DNA from 3 places in the Pseudarthrobacter sp. TAF60_1 genome. Region 1 is predicted to be linked to each of the others. Evidence: predicted binding sites of a transcription regulator. Region 1 holds the regulator's gene; each other region holds the start of a gene.
The links. The regulator Rex, encoded in region 1, represses fermentation and respiration genes when NADH is low (regulators of the CRP and FNR family bind a similar motif). The targets are predictions, from matches to a motif close to CTTGTGAANNNNTTCACAAG.
Positions count from the first base shown of each region.

Region 2: a site for Rex is predicted at 755-774, ahead of AB4Y73_RS11645 (queuosine precursor transporter). Genes of this name have one in related genera too.
Region 3: a site for Rex is predicted at 2,808-2,827, ahead of AB4Y73_RS02295 (glyceraldehyde-3-phosphate dehydrogenase). Genes of this name have one in related genera too.

Region 1 covers NZ_JBFRDI010000001.1:440,222-445,726, forward strand. Annotated here, with positions in the region: gene AB4Y73_RS02180 (hypothetical protein) at 1-347, shown strand, start outside; gene AB4Y73_RS02185 (hypothetical protein) at 564-1,388, shown strand; gene AB4Y73_RS02190 (redox-sensing transcriptional repressor Rex) at 1,450-2,157, opposite strand; gene AB4Y73_RS02195 (glutaredoxin family protein) at 2,249-2,503, opposite strand; gene AB4Y73_RS02200 (HAD family hydrolase) at 2,604-3,422, shown strand; gene AB4Y73_RS02205 (30S ribosomal protein bS22) at 3,492-3,590, opposite strand; gene AB4Y73_RS02210 (helix-turn-helix domain-containing protein) at 3,764-3,976, opposite strand; gene AB4Y73_RS02215 (3-deoxy-7-phosphoheptulonate synthase) at 4,118-5,221, opposite strand; gene AB4Y73_RS02220 (acetylxylan esterase) at 5,461-5,505, opposite strand, start outside.
Region 2 covers NZ_JBFRDI010000008.1:186,385-191,889, forward strand. Annotated here, with positions in the region: gene AB4Y73_RS11635 (TIGR01777 family oxidoreductase) at 1-58, opposite strand, end outside; gene AB4Y73_RS11640 (TetR/AcrR family transcriptional regulator) at 88-744, opposite strand; gene AB4Y73_RS11645 (queuosine precursor transporter) at 923-1,666, shown strand; gene AB4Y73_RS11650 (dienelactone hydrolase family protein) at 1,843-2,592, opposite strand; gene tgt (tRNA guanosine(34) transglycosylase Tgt) at 2,628-3,908, opposite strand; partial or broken gene AB4Y73_RS11660 (SRPBCC domain-containing protein) at 3,987-4,661, opposite strand; gene AB4Y73_RS11665 (DUF6707 family protein) at 4,753-5,505, opposite strand, start outside.
Region 3 covers NZ_JBFRDI010000002.1:7,070-12,574, reverse strand. Annotated here, with positions in the region: gene AB4Y73_RS02305 (HNH endonuclease family protein) at 1-727, opposite strand, end outside; gene AB4Y73_RS02300 (hypothetical protein) at 827-1,030, opposite strand; gene AB4Y73_RS02295 (glyceraldehyde-3-phosphate dehydrogenase) at 1,112-2,590, opposite strand; RNA gene rnpB (RNase P RNA component class A) at 2,847-3,232, opposite strand; gene AB4Y73_RS02285 (slipin family protein) at 3,364-4,191, shown strand; gene AB4Y73_RS02280 (YaaA family protein) at 4,253-5,017, shown strand; gene AB4Y73_RS02275 (zinc ribbon domain-containing protein) at 5,084-5,505, opposite strand, start outside.

The DNA of each region.
Region 1 (5,505 bases):
GCATGCTCGGTGTCTTCGGTAGCTTCTTCGGCCTCCTTGCCACCCTGGCCCTGTTCACCGTCGCCCCGGGGTTGGCTGCTTTGCTGCTCCTTCTGGTTCTGGTGGCACTCGCCCTGGCCGTCGCCCAGATTGTCCTCGCCATGAAGATGAAGGAAGGCAAGGAGTGGGCCCGCCTGGCGCTCACCATCGTCGCCGGCGTCTCACTGGTCCTGGCGTTCCTCAGCGGCAGTGTGGGTGAAGGCATCGGCAACAACTGGCTCGGATTCCTGATCAGTGCCGCAGCAACGGTCCTCATGTGGCTACCTAACTCGCAGGCCTGGTTCACGGCCGTCAAGGGCCGCGCTTAGGCGGTCCGTTTCGCGCCGGCCTGGACTACCTGATTGACGCCGTTCAGGCCGGTTCCGCTACTCGGTTGGGGCATCCGGGCTCAGCCGGGAATACCTCTTTGGAATGACCCTCCGTGGCGCGGCCGGAGGGTACGGTTGAACTAAGCCGTACTGGGGGCAGGGCCAGTGGACTGCACCCAGCAGCCGAACTGACTTCCAACCTGCAAAGGACCGCTCATGAGCACGCCAGTCCCGCCTCCCGTCCCGAACGAGCCTGAGCCCGGCAACCAGCCGCCGGCACCCCGCTACGGTGAGAACAGCCCACAGCCCGGGCAGAACGCACCACAGTACGGCCAAAACGCACCGGAGTACGGGCAGAACGCTCCCGCCGCCCCGCAATACGGGCAGAACGCCCCGCAATACGGGCAGAACGCTCCACAGTACGGTCAGAACGCACCCGCTGCCCCGCAGTACGGGCAGAACCCACCGCAGTTCGGCCAGCCCACTCCCCCGGCTTATGGCCAGCAGCCGTACAGCCAGTCCCCCTACGCCCAGTACCCTTCGGAAAAGCCGCAGGCCACCGGGCCGGGCGGCGTTCCCCAGCTGGTCAACATCTCCTTCTGGCTCCTGATCGCCGCCGCTGCGGTGTTTGTCATTTCCATGCTCATGGGCATCACGATGCTCGATGACCCGCAGATGCGCCGTGCCTTCGATGACGCGATGCGCAGCAGCGGCGCCACCGGCACCGAGTTCAACTTCAATGATTTCAAGGGCGTTCTCGCCGGAATGCTGGTGGTCATCGCCATCGTGGGTGCCGGCCTGTACCTGCTGGTGGCCTTTTTCATCCGCAAGGGTAAGAACTGGGCAAGGATTCTCGGCACCGTATTCGCGGCTCTGTCTGTCTTCGGACTGTTCCAGGTACCCAACATCGGCACCTTGGGAACGCTCGCGGGCATTGCGGCGATCGTGCTCCTCTACCTGCCAGCCGCCGCTCCTTACTTCCGCAAGCAGCAGCCGTTCGCCAACCCCTACACCACGCCAGGAAACCCTTACGGGCAGTAGGGTTCCACGCAGTACCCCACACCTCAACGGGCGTGGACCTCACCGGCCGCCGAACGACAACCTAGGCGGTCTGGTCCGGGGTCTGCGCCCGTTGCGCGTGGTAGGCCAGGATCTGCAGTTCGGTGGCCATGTCCACCTTCCGGAGGTTGACGTCGTCGGGGACCTGGAGCATGACGGGAGCAAAGCTCAGGATGCTGTGGACTCCAGCTGCCACCACGCGGTCGCAGACCGCCTGCGCAACCGCCGCCGGCAGCGCCAGGACCACCATGTTGGCTCCAGTTCGGTGGAGCACTGTTTCCAGGTCCGCGACATCGCTGACACGCAGCCAGCCCACTTCGTTCCCCACCACGAGCTGATCGGCGTCGAAAATTGCCACCACGTCGAAGCCTCGGGATTCAAAGCCGCCGTAGCGGGCCAAGGCCTTACCCAGGTTGCCGGCGCCCACAATGGCAACTTTCCAATCGTGGGTCAGCCCGAGCGCCGCGGAAATATGGCGGCTGAGGTACTGCACTTCGTAGCCGACGCCGCGCGTCCCGTAGGAGCCCACGTAGGACAGGTCTTTGCGGAGGGTTGAGGAGCTCACGCCAGACGCTTCCGCCAGGGACTCCGAGGAGACGCGCTCCACGCCGTCGGCGAGCAAGGTGTTCAGGGCGCGCAGATAGATGGTCAGTCTCGCCACTGCAGCGGGCGGAATCTGTTTGGCGATCTCCCCCGTCGGCGCCGCCGATGTACCGTCTACGGCCCGGGGAGATGAATCCAGCGAACTCACTTGCCCCTCCATTGCCTCGCGTTGTGACTCCACTCTAGATCCCCGTCGCCGCTGTCAACAAAAGCCGGCGTCATGCTGTGCAATCGGTTGCCTAATCGTGCAGGAGCCGTTGAAGGACGCGTTCCAAGCGAGTTTCGTCGATCTTCCAGAAGTCGCGCTGCACTCCATTCACCAGCACCACCGGGATTTCCTCGGCGTACCGCTCACGCAGTTCGGGCAGTTCGTCAACCTGCTGTTCCGTCCACCCAAGCCCCAGTGCGGAGGTAACGCGTTCGACGGCGTCGCGCGCGTCTTCGCAAAGGTGACAGTCTGCTTTGGTGATGAGGACTACCTCCGGGTTGGCCATGCTTTAACCGTATCGCCCTTGGGGGCGTATAGCGGCGCACGGTGTCCGCCAACGCCTCGTCGGGAATCCGCGCGGCCGGCCATTGACTAGACTCGTGGACATGCCCGAGGAGAAGTACGTCGCTGTTGTCACCCAGCCGGATGCGGTGATGCAGACCAGCGAAGCGGCCTTCTTCGACGTCGACAACACCCTCATGAAGGGTGCCAGCCTCTTTCACGTCGCCCGAAAGATGCACCAGCGCGGCGCTTTTACCCTGGCGCAGGCAGCCGGCTTCGCCTGGAAGCAGTTCAAATTCGTGGCGCGCGGAGAGAACATGGACGATGTCCATGCGGTCCGCGATTCAGCCCTCACCCTCGCGGCGGGCATCACGGTGGATGACATCAAGGCACTGGGCGAAGAAGTGTACGACGAAATGATCGCCTCCAGGATCTGGCCCGGAGCGAAAGCTTTGGCGGAGCAGCACCTTCGCGTGGGACGGCGCGTCTGGCTGGTCACGGCCACGCCCATCGAAGTTGCCACCGTCATCTCCACCCGTCTGGGCCTCACTGGGGCACTTGGCACTGTTGGCGAAGTAGCCGACGGCATGTACACCGGCCGGCTGGTGGGTGACATCCTGCACGGCTCGGCCAAGGCTGTAGCAGTCCAGGAGCTGGCCGACGCGGAAGGGCTGGACCTCAAGCGGTGCTGGGCCTACAGCGATTCCTACAACGACATCCCGCTGCTGACGCTCGTCGGGCACCCCGTGGCCATCAACCCCGATTCCAGGCTGCGCGGCCACGCCCGCGACCACAACTGGCCGGTCTACGATTTCCGCTCCGGCCGGCGCGCCGCCACCCTTGGCCTGAAGGCGGCAACAGCGGGGGGCGTGGTCTACGGGCTCTGGAAAGGCTTCGCCCGCATCCGCGGGCCCCGCATGTAACTGCTGGAACGACAAAAATGCCCGCTGCCGGAAGGGCAACGGGCATTTTTCACGCTTGTCGAAGTATCTCTACTTCTTATTGCGGCGCTGGTGACGGGTCTTGCGAAGCAGCTTGCGGTGCTTCTTCTTGGCCATACGCTTGCGACGCTTCTTAATAACTGAACCCACGAAAGTTCCTCACAAACTAGATGTAGTACCTGTCTGATGGAAAAGGTCCGTGGACAGAGCTACAGACAAAAACAACTGACAGATTCTTACAATGACGTAAAACGTTCCTTAACAGGGTACCGCTTCTTTGCGGCGGCCACTGACCGTAGCCGTCCCATAGGCCGTAACAGTGCTCAGGCCGTTTCGGTGTGCCCGTCCACTACAGCGCCCTTAAGATACTGCTCGACGGCGCTTTCCGGCACCCGGTACGACCGGCCGAAACGCACCGCGGGCATTTCGCCGGAATGGACCAGGCGGTAGACGGTCATTTTGGAGACGCGCATGACCTCGGCCACCTCGGCCACGGTCAGGAACTTCGCGTTCGAGAAGTTCTGTTCTGCGGACATTTCCCTATTCCTTTGCTGACGGATGACGGCTAACCCCAGCTGTGTTCCATTGCGGTGTGCCGATGCTGAGCCATCCACCAACCATGTGATAGATACTCTAGAGGTTCATGGGGCTGTAGTGAAAGTCATCCGGAGTAATCACTATGCAATACGGCGTTTCCGGGCAGACGCCGCGAGCTGGTCGAGCACCGAAACTGTAACGTCCCACTCCATGCACGCGTCTGTCACGCTCTGCCCGTACACCAGCTCGGACGTGCCCGCGGCGTGCTCGGCAACATCCAGGTTCTGCGCGCCGCCCACGAGGAAACTTTCCAGCATGACGCCGGCGACGGCCTGCGCTGCCTGGCCGCCCTCTTCAAGCTGGGCACCGATTTCCAGCGCCACCTCGGCCTGCCGGTGGTGGCTCTTTCCACTGTTCGCGTGGCTGGCATCGACGATCAGGCGCGGGTTGAGGCCCTTTCCGGCGAGCTTGGCAGAGGCGCTTTCGACGTCGGCTGCCGAGTAGTTCGGTCCCTTGCGTCCGCCGCGGAGGATGACGTGAGTGTCAGGATTCCCGGCCGTGGCCACCAGCGCGGCGCGGCCGTCGCCGTCGATTCCCAGGAAAGCCTGGGCCGCCACGGCGGCGCCGCATGCATCGACCGCAACCTGGAGGTCGCCGTCGGTCCCGTTCTTGAAGCCGATGGGCATGGACAGGCCGGAGGCCAGCTGGCGGTGGATCTGGCTTTCGGTGGTGCGGGCACCGATCGCTCCCCAGGAGATCAGGTCCGCCATGTACTGCGGGCTGATGGGCTCGAGGAACTCGGTGGCAGTGGGCAGTCCCAGTGCGGTGACCTGCTGCAGGAAGTGACGTGCGGCGCGGAGGCCGGCCTCCATATCGTGGCTGCCGTCCAGGCGGGGATCGTTGATCAGGCCCTTCCACCCAACCGTGGTGCGCGGCTTCTCGAAGTAGGTCCGCATGACAATCAGCAGGTCTTCCTTGTGCTTTTCAGCCTGGCTCACCAGCCGGCGGGCGTACTCCAGGCCGGCCTTGGGATCGTGGATGGAGCAGGGGCCCACGATGACCAGCAGACGGTCGTCCACACCGTCCATGATGGCGCGGACCTCATCGCGTCCGCGTTCGACGACGTCTGTAATCCGGTTATCAAGCGGCAACTCGGCGATGAGTTCTGCGGGCGTGGGCAGCGGGGCGAATTCGCTGACGCGCAGGTTGGACGATTTTGCGGGAGTGGCTGTTGCGGGGCTCATGCTCGGGGTCCTGTTCCAGATAGGAAGCGGGCCCAGATCAGAACCCGCCGGAGAAATGGCGAAGGGCAGAGAATGATCTCTGCCCTGTTGGCTCTGAAGGAAGTTGGATGCGTGTCAGTTAGACGCGGGCCCCTCCAGAGCCAACGAAAAATACGCATACCAACGGTTTGTCATAGGCACACGATAACCACGCGCACCGGGCTCCACAAAATCGCTTTCGTCACACTGCGTAGCCCCGCTCACCCGAGAAGCTTGCGGAGGTACTGCAACTGCCGGATCCAGTG
Region 2 (5,505 bases), on a different contig from region 1:
GATACCTGCCGATGAAGCCTGAGGCTCCGGCGAGCACCACGGTGTTGGTCTTGGTCATTTGTTCCCCCATTTGTTCCTCCACTGTGTTCAGTCGCGGATGCTGCGACTCAGGCTGAGGACATCGTCCAGTACCTTGTTGACGCCCGGAATCTTGGCGAGCGAAAGTCCCCGGGCGATCAGGGGGACGGCTCCGTCCACCAATTTCCTGGTCCGGCGCTGGCCCTGCGAGGTGTCGTACACCCAGAACAGGGCGATGCCCATGTAGCCCAGCCACAGCAGGTCGGGCAGATCCGCGCGGAGCTTCTTCGGCGCCGGCGGGCGGGCACCCTCCACCGCTGCACGGAAGATTCCCAGCGATGCTTCGCGGGCCGCCGTCGACTCTCCCGCGAAGGGGTTGACTGGCGACGTCGGCCGGATGGCCGTGGCCACGAACTCGGCGCCAAAGCGGTGGTAGGGCGCCATAACGTCCAGGCCGGCATGCAGCGTGGCCTTCAGCCGGCTGGCCAGGTCCGTCAGGCCTTCGAGGGCCTCGTTCGCCTTGGCCGCATGCTCGGCCTGCACCTGGACGTAGAGCTCCTGGACCAGATCGTCCTTGGAGGCGAAGTAGTAGTACGCGTTGCCCACCGAGACGCCGGCCTCCGCCGCGATGGCCCGCATGGTGGTCTTCTCAAAGCCAATCTCGCGGAACATGCGCAACGCGACGTCCGCCAGGTGTTGCCGGGTCTGCTCGCTCTTGGCTGCCACTGATTCCCCTTTTTTGAACGTGTTCAGAAACTAGTGTAGCCCGAACTGAACGTGTTCAAAAATGGTCGGCGGTGCTTTGGATGGGAGAATGGCGTGACAGTGCTAATACAGCCGGTCCCGCGGCCAATCTTCGGATGGCGCCGGAAGACCGAGCGAACCACTATGAACGGACACCCCCATGCCCTCCTTCTCAGGCCCCGAGGCCTTACCTATCGCCAAACCGGCGCCCACTGCCGCGAAATTCGCCTCCATCGGATCTCCCTACTTCGGCATCTTGCTGGCCTTCATGGCCGTGGTGCTGATCCTGTCCAACATCGGCGCGTCCAAGGGAGTGGCGATCGGACCGATCATCACCGACGGCGGCTTCTTCCTCTTCCCGCTGGCCTACATCCTGGGCGATGTGATCAGCGAGGTCTACGGCTTCAAAGTGGCGCGCAAGGCCATTTTCACCACGTTTGCCCTCTCCGTGTTCGCCTCGATCTGCTACTGGGTGATTATCGCCCTGCCCGGCTTCGACGACGAGTTCGGCTCAAGCAAGCAGGCGGCCCTAGAGGGTGCCCTCGGCCCGGTCCCGCAGATTGTGCTGGCCTCACTGCTCGCGTTCCTGGCCGGGCAGACCATCAACTCCTGGATCCTGGTGAGGATGAAGGCCCGCACCGGCGAGAAGTCCCTGTGGGCGCGGCTCATGGGTTCCTCGGGCGCCGGCGAGTTCGTGGACACCTTGATCTTCTGCAGCATCGCCGCCTCCGTCATCGGCATCACGGACTTCGGTATGTTCGTGAACTACGTCGTGGTGGGCTTTGTCTACAAGACCCTCGTGGAGTTCCTGTTCGTCCCGGTGACGTCCCTGGTGATCGGCTGGATCAAGAAGCGCGAACCGAGCTACGGCGCGCCGAAGGCTGCCGGGACCGTCGCGACGTAGCTGCCGCCCGTCGTCGTACCTTCCAGCTGCATTCATTGCTCCGTAACCGCCGTTCTGAGCCTTCAAAAGGCGGTTACGGAGCAACCGATGGGGTGCGGCATCAGGCGGTGATGACGGCTGACCGCCCCTAAGCCGCCTGCAGCCCTTTGTGGCGCAGCCGTCTCCGGAAGTCCGGCTCAGCCCTTCAGCGTCCCGTCGAGGAGGGCGCGGAGTTCGGTGAAGTGCCGCTCTGTGGCCTCGGCGTGGAACATGGACGTGTCCGCCATGGTGTAGCCGTGCGGCGCTCCGGCAAAGATCTCGTTGGAAGCCTTGAGGCCGGCGGCGTCCAGCGCGGCGCCCAGACGCGCGACGGCGTCGGAATCCATGCTCTGGTCATGGTCGGCATGACCGAAAACGAACTGAGCCGTGGCGCTGGAGAGCCCCAGGTGCGGGCTGTCCGCGCCGTCGGTCGCGAGGCCGCCGCCGTGGAAGCCGCCGCACGCCGCAACGACCTCGGGGTGGGAGGTGGCGGTGCGCACCGCCAGCCGGGCACCCATGCAGTAGCCGAACGTCCCGATCGGACCGGGCGCGACGCCGTCGAGCGCTGTCAACGCCTTAACCCAGGCATCAATGTCCGGCAGCGCCTTGTCGGTGGTGAGGTGCCCGACCCGCGGGAACGCTGCCTTGCCGGCAGCATTGCGGCCCTCCGGAGTGGTCATGTCCACTTTCGGCGCGAGTTCTGCGGCCGTCCCGTCCCGGTAGAAAACATTCGGCGCCAGGACCACATAGCCCCAGTCGGCGACGCGCTGCGCCATCTCCTCGATGCGGGGACGCAGACCGAAGGCGTCCATGTACAGGATGACGCCCGGGAACGGGCCCGCGCCGGTGGACGGACGGACGACAAGGGCTTCGGCAGGGCCTGCTGCGGCCGTGATCTCAATGAGCATTTGGTCAGGATAGCGGAGGCAACCGGGATCAGCGCTCAGGAATAGTACTGTGCCAGGGTCTCGGCCTTGAACTCGAAGAAGGTTCCGGCCTCGATGGCCAGCCGGGCATCGTCCACCATCTTCACCACAAAGCGCTCGTTGTGGATGGAGATCAGCGTGGCGGAGACCATTTCCTTGGCCTTGAACAGGTGGTGGATGTAGGCGCGCGAATAGTTCAGGCACGCGTAGCAGTCGCAGCCTTCCTGCAGCGGGCCGAAGTCGCGTTTGTACTTGGCGCCGGAGAGGTTGTACCGGCCGGTGGGGTGGTAGAACGCCGAGTTGCGGGCCACACGCGTGGGGGAGACGCAGTCGAAGGTGTCCGCGCCGTTCTCGATGGCCGTGAAGATGTCGTCCGGCTCGGAGATGCCCAGCAGGTGGCGGGGCTTGTTTTCCGGCAGTTCCTCGTTGCACCAGCGCACGATCGTGCCCAGGTTCTCCTTCTCCAGGGCCCCGCCGATCCCGAAGCCGTCGAAGTTCATCGCCCCGAGGTCCCGGCAGGCCTTCCGGCGCAGGTCCTCATACTGGGCGCCCTGGATCACACCGAACAGGGCCTGGTACGGCTTCCCCTCCCGTTCGGTGGTCAGCCGGAAGTGCTCGTCCAGGCAGCGCAGGGCCCACAGCCGGGTGCGCTCCAGCGATTCCTCCTGGTAACCGCGGGAGTTCTGCAGGGTGGTCAGTTCGTCGAACGCGAACATGATGTCCGCGCCGATCTGGTGCTGGACCTGCATGGAGATCTCGGGGGAGAACCGGTGGCGGTCGCCGTTCAGATGGCTCTTGAACCAGACACCGTCGTCGTCGATGTGCGCGAGGCGTTCCTTGCCGGGGGCGACAGCGTCGTCGGGGCCGGGCGCGCCCGCGGCGGCAACGGACTTCATGTCGATGACCTTCTTGAACCCGGAGCCCAGGCTCATCACCTGGAACCCGCCGGAGTCCGTGAAGGTGGGCCCTGACCAGTTCATGAATGCGCCCAGGCCGCCGGCCTCGTCCAGGATGTCCGCGCCTGGCTGGAGGTAAAGGTGGTAGGCGTTGGCCAGGAGTGCCTGCGCCCCGAGCTCCGCCATGGATTCCGGCAGCACCGATTTGACCGTGGCTTTGGTCCCGACGGCGATAAAGGCCGGCGTCTGGATCTCACCGTGCGGGGTGGTGATGGTGCCGGTGCGGCCCAGGAACTTGCCGCCGTTCTCAGCGAGCTGGCCGGCCGACGGCGCGCAGCTATCGGCCAGGCGGGTGCCTACGGTGAAGGAGAACTGGGACTGCGCAGCGGCGGACTGCCCCATCACGGACGTGCCAGCGGGGGCAACGGAGTCAGTGGAGGGCGAGTCAGCGGGCAGGGCGGAGGCGGGGTTTGCTGGCACCGAGGAGCGGATGGAGTCCAGTTTGTGGGCACCCAGGTCGTAGGTCGAGGCGATCACTATGGCGCCGCCGTCGGGCCTGACGTCCTCGATGACAGGCTGGTCCGCCACGATCAGCAGGCCGTCCCCGTGCTCGGCGTAGCCGTGGACGGTGAGCCCCACCTGGTGATTGCTGCGGAACCAGACTTTCCCGGCGATCTCCTCCCCGGTGGCCAGGGTCAGCTGGTACGGCTCGCCGGGTTTGGGCACATCGGACAGCCCCAGCTTCTCGATCGCCGCCCCCTTCCCGCCCGGCAATTCGAAGAACAGCGTGTGCCGTTTGCCGTGCGGGTGGTGTTCCAGCGCGAAACGGAGCTGCTGGAGGAATGTCAGCCAGCCCTGGGTGATGTCCTCGTCCCACGCCGCCCATTCGGAGTTGTGGTCCAGGGCTGCCCGGGTGATGCTGACCTGTGTTCCGCCGGAGACCGGTTTGAGGTCAAAAACGTCTCCGCCGTTGGCTGTCAGGCTCGTATGGTCCGGGGCTTCGACGACGTCCTCGCCAAAGTAGATCTGGTTGATTTCCTCCGCCAGTTCGTCGGTCTCCCAGCCGTGCCACTGGGCCACCTTGGCGGGTTCGCGCAGCATGGTCCAGACCTGCGGCGCATCAGCATTCATCACTACGCTCAGATTGTTCGTCATAGCCCCGAATGTACAACTCCGGCGCAGCCCCGGGTAGGGGGTAATTCCCCATCCGGACAGTCCGGCGGCGGACAGCATATGCCCTGACGGGTCAGGCCCTGACGGCCTCGAGTTCGTTGCTGATGCGGCGCTGCAGTTCGCCGAGGCCAATCGTTTCGGACCCGCCGTGGGCCCGCAGGAAAAGCAGCGACTCCAGACGCAGCAGCCGCCACTCCCGCTCGGCCTCGTGATTGGAGTTGTCGATCGAGCGGAAAATCTCTTTGTCGTACAGGTTGGGTTCGTTGAGGGAACGCTGGCGCACTTTGGCGTTCATGCGCGCCTTGAAGGGGTCCGTTTCCTGGTTCTCCGGCGTGCGCAGCAGCTTTTCGTAGACCTCGGCGCGGTCTTCCTGCCGGTCCTCGCGGCAGATGTAGCTGGACAGCGCCAAGGACGCCTCCACTGAGGCCCACCGGCCCGGGTTGCCGTCGAAGGGCAGGACGTTGAGCAGGTCCGCGACCGCCAGTGCCCCGTCAGGGTCCTTGAGCGTGATGAACAGTTCGTGGGCGAGGTCGCTGAGGTCCTTCAGGCAGCTGCCGGACTTGAAGTTGATGCCCTTCGCGAGTTTGTCCGCCAGCAGCAGCACACCCACGGCGTCCGGGTGGGCTTCGGCGGCAGCCTCCACCACAGCCTCCGGTGTGCCCGCCGGCGCGGGGATCAGCGCGAGTTCTTCCGCCGAGGGACCACTCACCGCGGGCGGGATGGCAGGCGGGGGAGGCACGACGACGGCGGGTGCTGCCGTTGCTGCAGTCCCGGCCGCCGGGGGCTGCTTTCCGGGCTGTTCGTCGCCGCGCGCGTCAGCTGCTTC
Region 3 (5,505 bases), on a different contig from region 1:
GGGTGACCCACAGTCCGTAGGATGCCTTGACCGAGATCTGGCGGGCCACGTAGTGGCAGCGGATGTTCTTATTCTTTGGCAGCCAGGTGGCGGCGTCGCCGGCACTCTTCTGCTGGTTCGCGGGGCCGTCCGCGGCGATGAGGTTCAGCGGATCGTTGGCAAGGGATTGGCGCTGCTGCGGGGTTAGCCCCTGGGCGCCTTTCTGCCAGGCGTCCCCGAGGGCTACAACATGGTCAATCTGGATTTCCTTGCTGCTCTCCGGCCCGCGGCGGAATTCCACGGCCCTGCCCGTGTACGGCTCCACGATGGCGCCCGACGCTACCAGGCACTTGGACCCCTCCGTAAAGCCCACAGAAGCGAGGTCCCGCCGGAGAATGTCGTTGCGGGTGTCGCAGCCGTTCCGGTCAACATCCTGCCACGCCTGCCCGAACGCCTCCCGCTGGTACGTGTCCTTCGGCGCACGTCCCGTGACGGCCAGCCCCTCCAAGGCGGCCCGGGCACTCCCCTGCGGTACCGGGTAAACGGGCACCACCGGCTTCATCCAGGTCCCGTCGAACACTGGCGCCTCGCTTGGTCCGGCAACAGCGGGTTCAGCGGCTGCGAACTGGCCGGCCGTGAAAAACCACACGCCTGAAGCCAGCACTGACAGCGCCAACACCACCAGCAAGGCCCAAGCCTGTCTTGAGCGCCGGCGGGCACGGCGGTAGGCACTCCAACTGACCGTCACCTAAGGAGCTCTTCCGGATATGGTACGCACCAGAAGAGCCTAGGCCACCCCATTGACACGGGGACGGTTATCCACAGTGGGGAGGACCAGTGGCCGGAGCTATTGCTCCCGGACTACTCGTCGAAGATCTTCTTCGGCCAAGTGGAGGAGGCTTTCCAACTGCCGAACGCGGTCTTCGCCGACGTCGCCGGATGCCCGGGCGGCACGGGCCTGCTCAAGGAGCCTGACGGCCTCTTTGTGGTTGGCTTTGGCCACGTCAAGGGCGTGTTCAAGGGTGGTCTCGTGAAGAGTCTCGTTATCCATGGCACCAGTGTGGTCCCGATTCCCGGCTGATTCCAGCGAATCAGCCGGGATGTCGGAATCCTGCCCTGCCGCGGCCCTCAGTTAGACGGCGATTGCGGCCAACGCTGCAGCAGCTTCCTTCGCAGGGAAGGACGGCGGGTTGACTCCGGCCATCTCCTCCATGACCCGGACAACCTGGCAGCTGTAGCCGAACTCGTTGTCGTACCAGACATAGAGGATGACGTTCTTGTCATTGGAGATGGTGGCAAGGCCGTCCACGATGCCGGCGCGGCGGGAACCAACGAAGTCCGTTGACACCACCTCTGGGGAATCGATGTAGTCGATCTGCTTGCGCAGGTCCGAATGCAGGGACATCTGGCGCAGGTAATCGTTCACCTCATCCTTGGTGGTGCCGTTTTCCAGGCTCAGGTTCAGGATGGCCAGCGAGACGTCCGGCGTGGGGACGCGGATGGAGCTGCCGGAAAGTTTGCCCTGGAGTTCGGGCAGTGCCTTTGCTACTGCCGTGGCCGCACCGGTTTCGGTGATGACCATGTTCAGCGCGGCAGAACGGCCGCGGCGGTCGCCCTTGTGGAAGTTGTCGATCAGGTTCTGGTCGTTGGTGAAGGAGTGGACGGTTTCCACGTGCCCGTGGATCACGCCGAACTTGTCGTTGATGGCCTTCAGGACCGGAGTGATGGCGTTCGTGGTGCAGGAGGCCGCCGAGACGATCTGGTCAGTATCCTCGATGCTGCCGTGGTTGATGCCGTGCACGATGTTCTTCAGCGCGCCCTTGCCCGGAGCGGTGAGGAGCACGCGGGCAACGCCCTTGCTCTGCAGGTGCTGGGACAGGCCTTCGGCGTCGCGCCAGCGGCCGGTGTTGTCGACCACCAGGGCATCCTTGATGCCGTAGGCGGTGTAGTCGATCGTTGCCGGGTTGTCCGAGTAGATGACCTGGACCTGGACGCCGTTGGCGGTGATGGTGTTGGCTTCCTCGTCAACGCGGATGGTGCCCTCGAAGGAGCCGTGGACCGAGTCGCGGCGCAGCAGGCTGGCACGCTTGGTGAGGTCCTTGTCCGAGCCGCGGCGGACCACGATGGCGCGCAGGCGCAGGCCGTGCCCGCCGCCTGCCTTTTCGATCAGGAGGCGGGCCAGCAGGCGGCCGATCCGGCCAAAGCCGTACAGCACGACGTCGGTGCTGGTGCGGTCATCAGCGCCGCGCTTGCCAACAACATCGGCCAATTCGGCGCGGAGGAACTCTTCCAGGGAAGCGCCGTTGCCTTCGAGCTTGAACTTCTCGGTCAGCCGGGCCACATCGATGGCTGCCGCGCCGAGCTCCAGCTCGGCCAGGGCGTTCAGCAGCGGCGCGGTCTCTTCGAGCAGAAGCTCGGTGTTGCTCATGCGGCGGGCAAACCGGTGCGCTTTGAGGATGTTCATGGTGGACTTGTTGATCAGGCTGCGGCCGTGGATGCTGGTCACCACGTTGTTTTCGCGGTACAGCCGGCCAATCACCGGAATCATGGCCTCGGCGAGAGCCTCCCGGCCCATCCACGTATCAAGACAAGAATCTGACGTCTGGCTCACAGAACTACCTTCCTCGGTTCAGCCGCATACGTCCTCGTATGCGGTTGTCGGCCACCTGACGTTGTCCAGGGGCTCTGGCACCGGCGGGATTCTGTTCATCCCGGGTGCCGTGGAGAAGCGCAAAGAAAAACCACCGGCGCGAACGCAGACCCGGTGGTAGAACTTCTACGTTCGCTCTCTATTCTAGGCTGGGCGCCCGTGCCGGACAGCCGTGGAGGACGTGAAGTCACTCACATGCCATTCATGCAGATCTAGCGGGATGGGTTGACCGATACGCCGGGTTCTGTGCTCCCGCGCCGTTACCAGCACGGGAGTAGCGGCCATCCATCTACGAACGCCGTTGCCGACGCCCTCCAGCGGCCTACCCGGGCACTCGGGCGGGCTGCCCTCAAACGTGCCCTGTCTGGCCTTGCTCCGGGTGGGGTTTACCTAGCCTTCCCGGTCACCCGGGAAGCTGGTGGTCTCTTACACCACCGTTTCACCCTTACCTGCAGCCTTCCGAAAACGGAAAACACAGGCGGTCTGTTCTCTGTGGCACTGGCCTGCGGGTTACCCCGAGTGGGCGTTACCCACCACCCTGCCCTACGGAGCCCGGACGTTCCTCGAGCCACTTTCGTGACGCGCGGCCGCCTGGTCAACCCATCCGGAACCAAGTCTACCGGGGAAGGAGGCCCCGCCGTCGCCGGATCCTTTCCGCGGGCCTGGTGGGACAATTGAGGGAGGAACCGGCCGCTAGTGACGGCCCGGGACCGTCCAGACCGGGAAGTGATCATATGGACCTCACCGCCGTTGTTGTACTCCTCCTCGTCCTGCTTGTGGTGGTCATCCTCGCCAGGATGTCAGCCAGGATTGTGCGCCAATACGAGCAGGGTGTCCTGTTCCGGCTGGGCCGGGTGGCCGGTGTGCGGATGCCGGGACTGCGCTTCATCATTCCTGTGGTTGACAGGCTTCCGCTGGTCAGCCTGCGGATCGTGACCATGCCGATCCAGTCACAGGGCATCATCACCCAGGACAACGTCAGCGTGGACATCTCTGCGGTGGCCTACTACCGGGTCGTGGACGCCGTGAAGTCAGTAGTGGCCATCGAGAACGTCGCCGCGGCGATCAACCAGATCGCCCAGACCACCCTTCGGAAGGTAGTCGGCAGGCACAGCCTGGACCAGACGCTGTCCGAGACGGAGCGCATCAACAGTGACATCCGGGAGATCCTGGACGCGCTCACCCTCGCCTGGGGCGTGGAGGTGACCCTTGTCGAACTGAAGGATATCCAGCTCCCTGAGGGGATGAAACGGGCGATGGCGCGGCAGGCTGAGGCTGAGCGTGAGAAGAGGGCCAAGATCATCGCCGCCGAAGGCGAATCCATCGCGGCCACTGCCCTCGGGGACGCCTCGGACACCATGATGGCCCACCCGTTGGCTCTGCAGTTGCGGAACCTGCAGTCGCTCGTGGAAATCGGCGTGGACAAGAACACCACGGTGGTGTTCCCCGCCCCCTTGATGAGCACCATCGGCGAGCTCTCCGCATTCCTGGCACGCGAAAACCTCGCGGCGCAGGCCCACAATGCCGGGAACGCGGCCGCCACTCCCATCAAGGCTGCCTAAAGGCTGCGGATCTGATCCCCGCCCGACAACTGCGTGGGGCGGTCGCCGGTAGGATCGTACGGTGCTGATTCTGCTTCCCCCCTCCGAAGGCAAGACCCCCGCAGTCCGCGGATCCGCCGTCGACTGGCCCGCGCTGAGCTTTCCGGCACTCAACACGTACCGGGCGAAAGCCCTCGAAGCATTGGGGACGGTCAGCGCGCACGAGGACGCGCTCGCTTTGCTGGGCGTGGGCGCCTCACTAAGGGACGACGTCGAACGCAACACCCGGCTCCATGCCGAACCCGCGGCGCCCGCCCACCAGATCTATTCCGGCGTTCTGTACGACGCCCTCGGGTACAAAACGCTGACGTCGACGCAGCGCCGCAAAGCGGACGAATCGGTACTGGTGGTTTCCGCGCTCTGGGGCGCCATCCGCTTCGCTGACCGGGTACCTGCGTACCGGCTGTCGATGGGAACTGCACTGCCCGACGTCGGCCGCCTTGCCTCTTTCTGGAAGCCGCAGCTTTCGGAAGCCCTCGCTGAGGCGGCTGCCGGGCACCTGCTGGTGGACTGCCGCTCCAGCACCTACGCCGCGGCGTGGGCGCCCCCGCCGTCGCAAACCGTGGCGGTCAACGTGTTCACTGAGGTGAACGGCGTGCGCAAGGTGGTGAGCCACTTCGCGAAACATACCCGCGGTGAGCTGGCACGGCACCTGCTGTCCCGCCGCGGCAATGCCCCGCAATCCCCGGCTCAGCTGCTCAAAGCCACGCGCGAAAAGTGGGATGCGGAGCTGGTGGACGGTTCAGAGCGGAAACCCCACGCGCTGAACATCATCCTGCCCAACTAATCCCCACCGCCACCCTCGCCTCGCAAGCTCGGCCAGGGAACCCTGGCGGCGTGGGCCCAGGAAAGCCTAGTTCCATTCGGCGGAGCGCACCAGGATGGCGCCGGAGTCAGGACAGAACACGATGTCGTCCTCGGCGGCGGCCTTGATCTCCGCAAGATCCCCGGGGCTCAGCTTCATTCCGGAGGCCTCGGACGTGCCGTGGAAGAGCCGTGCTGCGCCCACGCCGCGCTTGGCGAGGGTCTTTTCATAAATAGCCAGCATTCCGGCGTCGAGCCCCGCGGCGAATTCGTCACGCTGGCTTCGAACAACCTGCTCTTCAGCATCCACTTCAGCCAGGGCCGCATCGAGCTCGGCACGGATGCCGCTGAAGGAGCCCTGAATGTCGTCAACAATCTGCTGCTGGGCGGCCTGCCGGGCCCGCAGGGAGTCGAGGCGTTCCAGAACTTCGAGTTCCACGTCCTCAAGGTCTGAGCGGCGCTTGTTGAGCG